Regions from separate parts of the Rummeliibacillus sp. SL167 genome, predicted to be linked through region 1. Evidence: predicted binding sites of a transcription regulator. Region 1 holds the regulator's gene; the other holds the start of a gene.
What was found. Region 1 encodes LexA, which represses DNA repair genes until DNA is damaged. Its sites were predicted from a motif close to CGAACATATGTTCG; they were not measured.
Positions count from the first base shown of each region.

Region 2: the regulator LexA is predicted to act here: its motif matches at 2,430-2,443, upstream of FEZ13_RS09855 (Y-family DNA polymerase).

Region 1 is NZ_VCBM01000001.1:1,630,795-1,634,991, forward strand. Features, by position in the region: gene FEZ13_RS07335 (aminotransferase-like domain-containing protein) at 1-17, shown strand, start outside; gene FEZ13_RS07340 (YneB family resolvase-like protein) at 168-830, opposite strand; gene yneA (cell division suppressor protein YneA) at 820-1,140, opposite strand; gene lexA (transcriptional repressor LexA) at 1,308-1,922, shown strand; gene FEZ13_RS07355 (globin-coupled sensor protein) at 2,516-3,826, opposite strand.
Region 2 is NZ_VCBM01000001.1:2,194,645-2,198,841, forward strand. Features, by position in the region: gene FEZ13_RS09845 (Nramp family divalent metal transporter) at 1-574, shown strand, start outside; gene FEZ13_RS09850 (YolD-like family protein) at 709-1,029, opposite strand; gene FEZ13_RS09855 (Y-family DNA polymerase) at 1,077-2,327, opposite strand; gene FEZ13_RS09860 (hypothetical protein) at 3,182-3,520, shown strand; gene FEZ13_RS09865 (hypothetical protein) at 3,522-3,911, shown strand; gene FEZ13_RS20445 (helix-turn-helix domain-containing protein) at 4,032-4,196, opposite strand.

The DNA of each region.
Region 1 (4,197 bases):
AAACGAAAAGGCAGTAGAATTTCTTAACCGAGATTCTGCTGCCTAATCATTTTGTCAAATATCCATTCTCAGTCGAGTTGATATCTAATATTGTCCGTAAAATATACGATTTTTAACTATTACACTTTATACTTTAATGGAATCTTCTTAACATACCTGATCTATTTTCAATTTTTAAGGTTTTGCTCTTCTTCATATTCTTTATAACGCCTATGAACGGTAGCCTTGCTTATTTGGAATCCAAGTCCTTTTAATGTTGCAGTAATTTCCTCAAAAGTCATCCCCTTCTCTCTTAAATGAACAATCTGTTCGATTGGTGCATCAATTCTCTCCCTACCTTCCACATTGCCGCGGTCTTTTAAGTTATTTTCTGGCCTATAACCATTTTGCACAGCCCTTTTCATGCCACGCCGTATCTTTGCATTATGCAATTTTCGTTGATATTCTTCAACAATGGCTAAAATTTCGAGGAGCATTGTATCCATTTCATTTAATTTGATAGTGCCAGCATCACTTAAAGTAAAGATATCCACATTCAACTTTTTAAGCAAATGTAAAACAGCCATTCGACCATTACCACGTCCTAAACGTGTTTCATCTTGGATAAATAAATTCATAATGTGATATTCCTTTACAAAATCCAGCAATTCCAGTAAGCCTTCGCGTTCTATGTCATACCCGCTATGTCTATCTTTAAATACTGCTACTACCTCATAACCCTTTGACTGTGCAAATGCTCTCAGCTCAATTTCCTGTCTCTCAATCGACGTATCTTGTGTTTCCTTTTCTGTACTTACTCGACAATAAAGTACTGCTTTTTTATTCGTCATTTTTGTCACTTGCCAATACTACTTCTTTGTTTGTTGAATCAGATTGTTTATGGTCAGGAATGATTAAAGTATGACCAGCAATAATTTTATCATCTATAATATTATTCTCATTTTTTACTAGACGAACCCACTCAGCATTAGATAAATTTCCTTTGTATCGATCAGACAGAGACCAAAGTGTATCACCTTCTTGTACCTTAATATTTGTATATGTTGTTGTATCTCTATTAATTAGAAGTAGAATAGCCATAAAGATGACTGCAAATACCATAAACAATGCCGTATTTTGATTTCTTTTAACCCAATTCATACAAATCTCCCCTTCATCGAATGTTTGTTCGGAATATATGTTCTTAATATAAAACGAACATTTGTTTTTGTCAAACACTTTTTTCGAACTTATGTTTGCTTTGTTTGTTCGGTAATGCTATACTAAATTTAACAATTAGCAGGAAACTAAGATAAGAGGTGAACAGATTGAAAAAAATATCAAAAAGACAAGAAGATATACTAGAGTTTATTAAAGAGGAAGTTCGCACAAAGGGATACCCACCTTCCGTCCGAGAAATTGGAGAGGCTGTGGGGTTAGCTTCGAGTTCTACTGTACATGGCCACCTAAATCGTCTTGAAAGCAAGGGACTCATTCGTCGTGATCCTACAAAACCTCGTGCAATAGAGATATTGGACCAAGACAATATTACAAAACAAGGTGTGATTCATGTACCTCTAGTTGGAAAAGTAACGGCAGGTATGCCGATCACTGCCATTGAAAATATAGAAGAGTATTTCCCGATTCCAGATTTTTATGGCACTTCAGATGATCACATCTTTATACTTGAAATTATGGGTGAATCAATGATTGAAGCTGGTATTTTAGATGGTGATTATGTGATTGTCAAACAACAATCAACTGCCGATAATGGCGATATTATTGTGGCTATGACTGAAGAAAATGAAGCAACAGTAAAACGTTTTTTTAAAGAAGATGGATATTTCCGCCTTCAACCTGAAAATTCTTCTATGGCCCCTATCATTGTGGAAAAAGTTTCTGTACTTGGTAAAGTGGTTGGTTTATACCGAAACGTCCACTAATCTTTTATATGAAAAAGCATCCAAAACTATTCTAATTAAATAGATTTGGATGCTTTTCTTCATATAATCACTCAACTGACCTTATAAAGCGAAACTTTCATCAGTGTGGGGTTTTCTTCATCCTCGACTGAACTAGAGGAACTCAGGCGTTGTCACGTCCTGTGCCAACGTCTGAGTGACCAACATCTTGCCCGCCCTAACCAATCGGGCGCATGCGGCAGTTGTTCTCCCTCTTAACTTCTTTACTTTCGCTGAATTTTGAGCGGGAAGTATTACTGCCTATTAATACGGGATAAATATTGATATTTTACTAAATCGCTTTTTTATAAAAATGCCCGTATTCAATATCCTCTTCACATGTGATCACAAAAAAATCGTTTTCCTCGTTTGCATTATTTAAATAGTAAAAAATAAAAACGATGAGAATCCTTTATACTTATTCAAGCTCAAAGTAGTCAAAATTCTATTTTTAAACATTATCACTTCTTTTTAACAACCTTATGAATAAGGCATGTTATGTTAATGAAAGAATACAAAGCTATATTTTAACTTATTTTGCACAACTTTATCTGAAACTTTATTTCTATGTTACTCTACTTCATTTGTTTAGCAATTTCATTTAAATGATCAGTAGATACCGCCACGTCACTGACACCATTTGAAATTTCTTCGATGACAGTAACGAGTGATTGCAATTCTTCATCGATCTTCACACTGCCCTTTTTAATTTGTTCCATAAGTGTAAACACTTGATCAAAAAATTGATCGAGTTGTGTAATTTCTTTGACCCCATCGGATACTAAATCGTTCGCTTCAGCAACTGATCCAGTGACTCCTTCAATCCCCTTATTCGTATCAGAAATTAGCGTACTGACGTTAGCTAAACTGCTTTTTGTTTGTACAGCAAGTTTTCTAACCTCATCTGCAACTACAGCAAAGCCTTTTCCATGTTCTCCAGCACGTGCAGCCTCAATGGCAGCATTTAAAGCTAAGAGATTTGTCTGATCGGCTATAGAAGAAACGATTCCTGTAACATCTTGAATTTTTGCTGACGTCCCTTTAAGGATCCCGATCTGCTCGTTCACTTCATCCATACGTATTTCAATCTTTTTCATCGCTTCCATTTGAGCATTAAGACGCTGTTGGGCATCCAAATATTGTTGTTCGATTTCTTGTACGGATAAAGAACTTTCTTTTGCAACAGATACTAATTGGACTGACTGCCCAGACACCTGTTGTAAGGACACACTTGCTTGCTCTGTAATGCATGCAAGCTCTTCTGCCATGTCATGCACTTCATTTTGAGCTTTCTCTTTTTCCATCTGTGATATTTTCTTGACTCTTTCATTTTCCTTATCATAGGCTTCCAATACAATAACCTGCTCTATAGATAAAATTTTATTGAGAGCATTGGAAAATGCTGCATATTCTTCTTTACTTGTCGTATTTTCAAAAACAATCTCATTTAAACTGTTTGTTAAATCTGCAAATGCGAGCATATACCATTTTGGTTGCAATCCTATTCTGACATGCACCTGCGCAATTTTATATCTTTGCTGTATAAATTCCGAATCAATTTTACCAGAAAAAAGTTGGATCAAATGGTCAGTAAGTGTTTTTTTCAAACGGTCTACTGAACTATGATCTTCAATAATTTTCATGAGACTTGGCTCATTTGCTAAATTCGAATAAAAATTATCCACAATTTTTTCAATGTTTTGCTTCACATACAGTTGCAATAATTGAATAGCAGCTAAATCATAGATAGTAAAACCAGCCATTTTTAAAATGCTCTGAATTTCACTAGTAGAATTCGCTGCTATTACAACGTTTTTTTCATTTCGTTTAATCTCACCTAATAAGTCAGGCTCTTCTTTCTTACTTTTTCTAAATTTGTTTACCACCAATTTATTCCCCCCATTGAATTGACGTAAACTACTACACTAGTTTATTGATAAATGAAGATTACTTTGTATCACAATACTAAGGATACTATTAAATCTCCTAGAATTGTATAAACATGTTACTAAAAGTATAAAAATGTATCATGTTATAGAAATATTAGTAAATTAAGAACAGTAATAACTTCATATTCAAAAGCATGTTCAAGTACCTACATCATTTTTAAATAGCATTCCCTATTTCCTAATTTATTCATTTTACTATTCAGTATATTTTACCTTATTTTCTTATAAATTTGCAGGATGGAGGAATAATATTTTAATTAATTTATCACTCGTGTTGATTTCACAAAAATTAGGAGTACCTGTTGGGT
Region 2 (4,197 bases), 560 kb from region 1:
CTCAAATATTCAGCTATCTGCAGCTTTTATTATTAACTGTTTGTTATTGATCTTAGGTAGCGCCCTTTTCTTCGGACACGGCAGTGAATTAGGGACTTTCTCTTCTTTATACCATGCATTAAATGATTCACAATTAGCTGGTGCAGTTGCAAGTCCTATATTAAGTACATTATTTGCATTGGCTTTATTAGCATCTGGGCAAAACTCAACAATTACAGGAACATTGACTGGACAAGTTGTTATGGAAGGCTTTATCCACATTCGTCTTCCAATGTGGGCTCGCCGAATGGTTACACGATTGTTAGCTGTCATTCCAGTATTAGCTTGTACAATCTATTTTGGCGGAGATGAAACAGCACTTGATAACTTATTGATCTATTCGCAAGTATTCTTAAGTATTGCTTTGCCTGTTTCAATGATTCCACTCGTTTATTTCACAAGTTCTAAAAAAATCATGGGAGAACGGTTTAAAAATCCTCTCTGGGTAAGTATACTAGGTTGGATTTGTACAATCTGCTTAACTTATTTAAATATCCAATTGATTGTTAGTACCGTATCTTCTATCTTCCATTAAAAATATATGTGTGAGCCATGTCATAGATATAAAAACTGATGGCATGGCTTTTTTTCTGATTTAAAATACTATATCTGTCCCCGTTATCATAGAGTGGCATATATCTTTGTTCCTAAATTTTGATGAAGGCCTATTTAAATCGTAAAACTCACACCAAAAATAGCTTGAAAGGGAAAATTTTGTCCGTCTTTTAAATAGAGTGAAGAACTTTTAGTGTCTAGCTTTGAGATTATTCCGATCACTTTAAAAATTCGTTTTTCTTTCCAAATGCTTAATTCGACCTCTAGGTTATTGGCGTAAGCGATTTGGAGTTGTTCACTGAGTTCCTGCAATCCCCACTCGTCTAACTCTGGTTTTTCAACATTTTCATCTTGTCCTTTCCATTCCTTTAATAATTTTACATGTTCTGGAATCATCATCGCAGTCCATTTGATATTTCCACGATCTCGAATCACTTTTACACCACCTCTTTATCTCAAACACGTAGGAACCTTGTTTTTTCTTACTTTTGGTGTCCACCGATCAATTCTGAACGTGCAACCGCAGTCCCTGCCTCTGTATAAGACACAGCATGTAAAATCGCTGTTGATCCATGTTTTGAACGCAAATAATCCATCGTCTCTCCTAATTTTCTTTTTTTCCATTTCTGTTCATCAAACAAACTAAGTTGCATGGAATGTTCCGATTCTAAATTTGAAATGCTGATAGAAAGCTGCCTTACAGGTTTTTCTACATAATAGGCTTCGAGCAATCGCTTACACACTTTATAAATTTTCATCGTATCATTCGTTGGCTCATCTATTGTATGTGACCGATGAAAACCTCCTCCAAATACATTTTTACTATAACGAACACCAAGTGAAATGGTTCTTCCCACTTGGAAGGCTTCCCTTGCTCTTCTTGCGATATCCTCACACATTTCTAAGATGACAACAAGAATTTCACAGCGGCTATCATAATCGCGCGTGAGTAATTGACCTTTACCAAAACTAATGGGTTCTTCTGCATGTGCTTCTAATGGGGATAAATCTATTCCCCACGCATGATAGTAAAGCTGATTGCCCATAACACCAAAATGATTTTCCAGCATGCTTAAATCAGCATGAGCAAGGTCGCCTACCGTATAAATACCCAGATTATTTAGGGCACGCTCCGTTCTTCGACCAATCCCCCACATTTCAGACAACGGTGCAACCGGCCATAATTTTTTAGGAATATCTTCATATGTCCATTTCGCAAATCCTTCCTTTTTCGCCTCTAAATCTAATGCTAGCTTTGCCATTAGCATATTGGGCCCCATTCCAACTGCATTTGGAATTTGAAATTGGCTATAAATGCTGGACTGAATAGATTTCGCAGTTTCTTCAGGAGGACCCCAAAGTTTTTCTGTACCGGTAAGATCCACAAAGCTTTCGTCCACGCTATATACATGTATCGCTTCCTTTGGAACAATCTGATTGATTAAATTCGTAATTTCCATTGACATCTTTATAAAAAATTCCATTTTGGGTGTAAATAATTTGATATCCGGGTGGTCCGGAATTTCGTAAAGACGAGATCCTGTTTGAATCCTAAATCTTTCTTTCATGGGTGGCGACGCAGCGAGGACTATACTCCCTTTTTGTTGAAGATTCCCAACAACCGCAATGGGCACTTTTAAAGGATCCAGCTTTGCAAGCATAGCCATACAGCTTGCATAAAAACAACGCATATCAACGCAAATGATAGAGCGATTCGGCGCATTTTTGTACATTTCCCATGGATTTATATCATTGGAGTCGATTCTATATTCAATGTGATTTACTGCATTCTTATTCATTTTTGCCACCTCCAAAATAATTGTGAAACACCATCAAGAACATTCGTTCTATTTTTATTTTAGAGTAAGAAAAGTGGAACGACAAGTGGTATTATTTGGAGTATTTTTCGCCGCTAGCATTGCAGCAGACCTGATGATGGTCTAATTTTAGCTCTTAATTTTGCTAATAAAGTAACCTCTTTTTGCAAAAGAATCTTATGCTTATTTCAATTTACTAGGACAACTCAAACCTATAAAACACATTAAAAATGAAGCCATTAAATTGGATTTAAAAAAATTGAGATCATTAAAAATCATAATATTCCATTTTATTGGCAAAGTGAAACTTTAATCAGTGGGGTTTTCTTCATCCCTCACTGAACTAGAGGAACTCAGGTTAAAGGCGCCACGTCCTGTGGCAACACCTGAGTGACCAACATCATGCACGTCCGAACCAATCGGACTTTTACGGGCAGTTTATCTCCCACCTAACTTCTTTACTTTCGCTGAATTTTAAGATGGGAGTATTATTGCCCGTTAATGCGAGATAAAAATCTATTTTTTCTTTAACTTTTCAAACAAAAAACTGATTTTTATTAAACTTCCGAAGATGAAATGACTTTGTCAGTGATCTCTTAAAACTTAGATAGCTATTTTCACTTAGAAGACAAGAACGTATTATTTAAGCTCATCATACATATACTGTATAAAAAAACGAACTAAATTTTGTTTTATTTTTTGTGCAAAATTTAGTGCAATAAAGGTAGGAGAAAATAATGTCAAATGAAATCTGGAAGGGGAAAATAAACATGAAAAAATTATTAGAGAAACCATTTACTCTAAAAAACACCATGCCTGCAAGCAAATTAAGAGAAATTTCCCAAAAAAGATTAAAGGAAATGATTGATGAAAATGAAGTAATGGGACTGATCATTAAAGATGAAATGGCAATCACAATGATGAGAATGAGCGACTTTGAAGAATTAAAAAAGTATGTGGAAAGTTTGGAACAATTAGTAGATGAAAATCTGATGGTAAACAAACTTGGAGAAGAATTTTTCAATACACCGAAAGAGCAATTCATCACTATGCCAAAGAATATGTCGGCAAAAGAATACAAAGAATGGAGAAAAGGAATGGAGAATTAACATGACCAATCAAACATATGAATCAAAATTTCATCCGGAGTATTTTGATACTTTTGATCATGTAGCAGACAAGATGACAAATACAGAATTTGCAATGTTTTATGAGCTGTTTCAACATGTCATTGACACTTTAGAAAAGGATCCTTATAGCAATTCAAGAGAATGTCAGTACGGAATTCTACATGAAAAAGGATTTCGTACGATGACATTCCACTCAAAATTACCAAAGATTCATACAGGCGACATGCGAGTAATATTCAAAATGGATGAGAATACAAAAACGAACTATTATTTTGCTGTAGGAAAACGGATCAACACAAGACCAAGACCGCTTGAAGATATCTATTCCAAAGCGGAAAATCTGTTAAAAGCTAGAGGAGAACATACATAATGCAATAAACTAGTAGACAGACATAGAACTTTTCATATCATTAATGTACGAAAAGAGAATGCCATCTGACATTCTCCATTCATAAAAAATAAAAGCCTACCCCTCCTAGTAAAGATAGCCCTAACGCTCAACCATTAATATTGATACTACTTTCTTTTTCATACACTGTTCACCCTTTCCTAAGTTATTCTTCCTTTGTATCCTCAAATTTAAAATACCCCCTACGTCACAATTAAAATACTTGCATAGCGCATCTAACGTACTGTAATTTACACCTTTACCTATT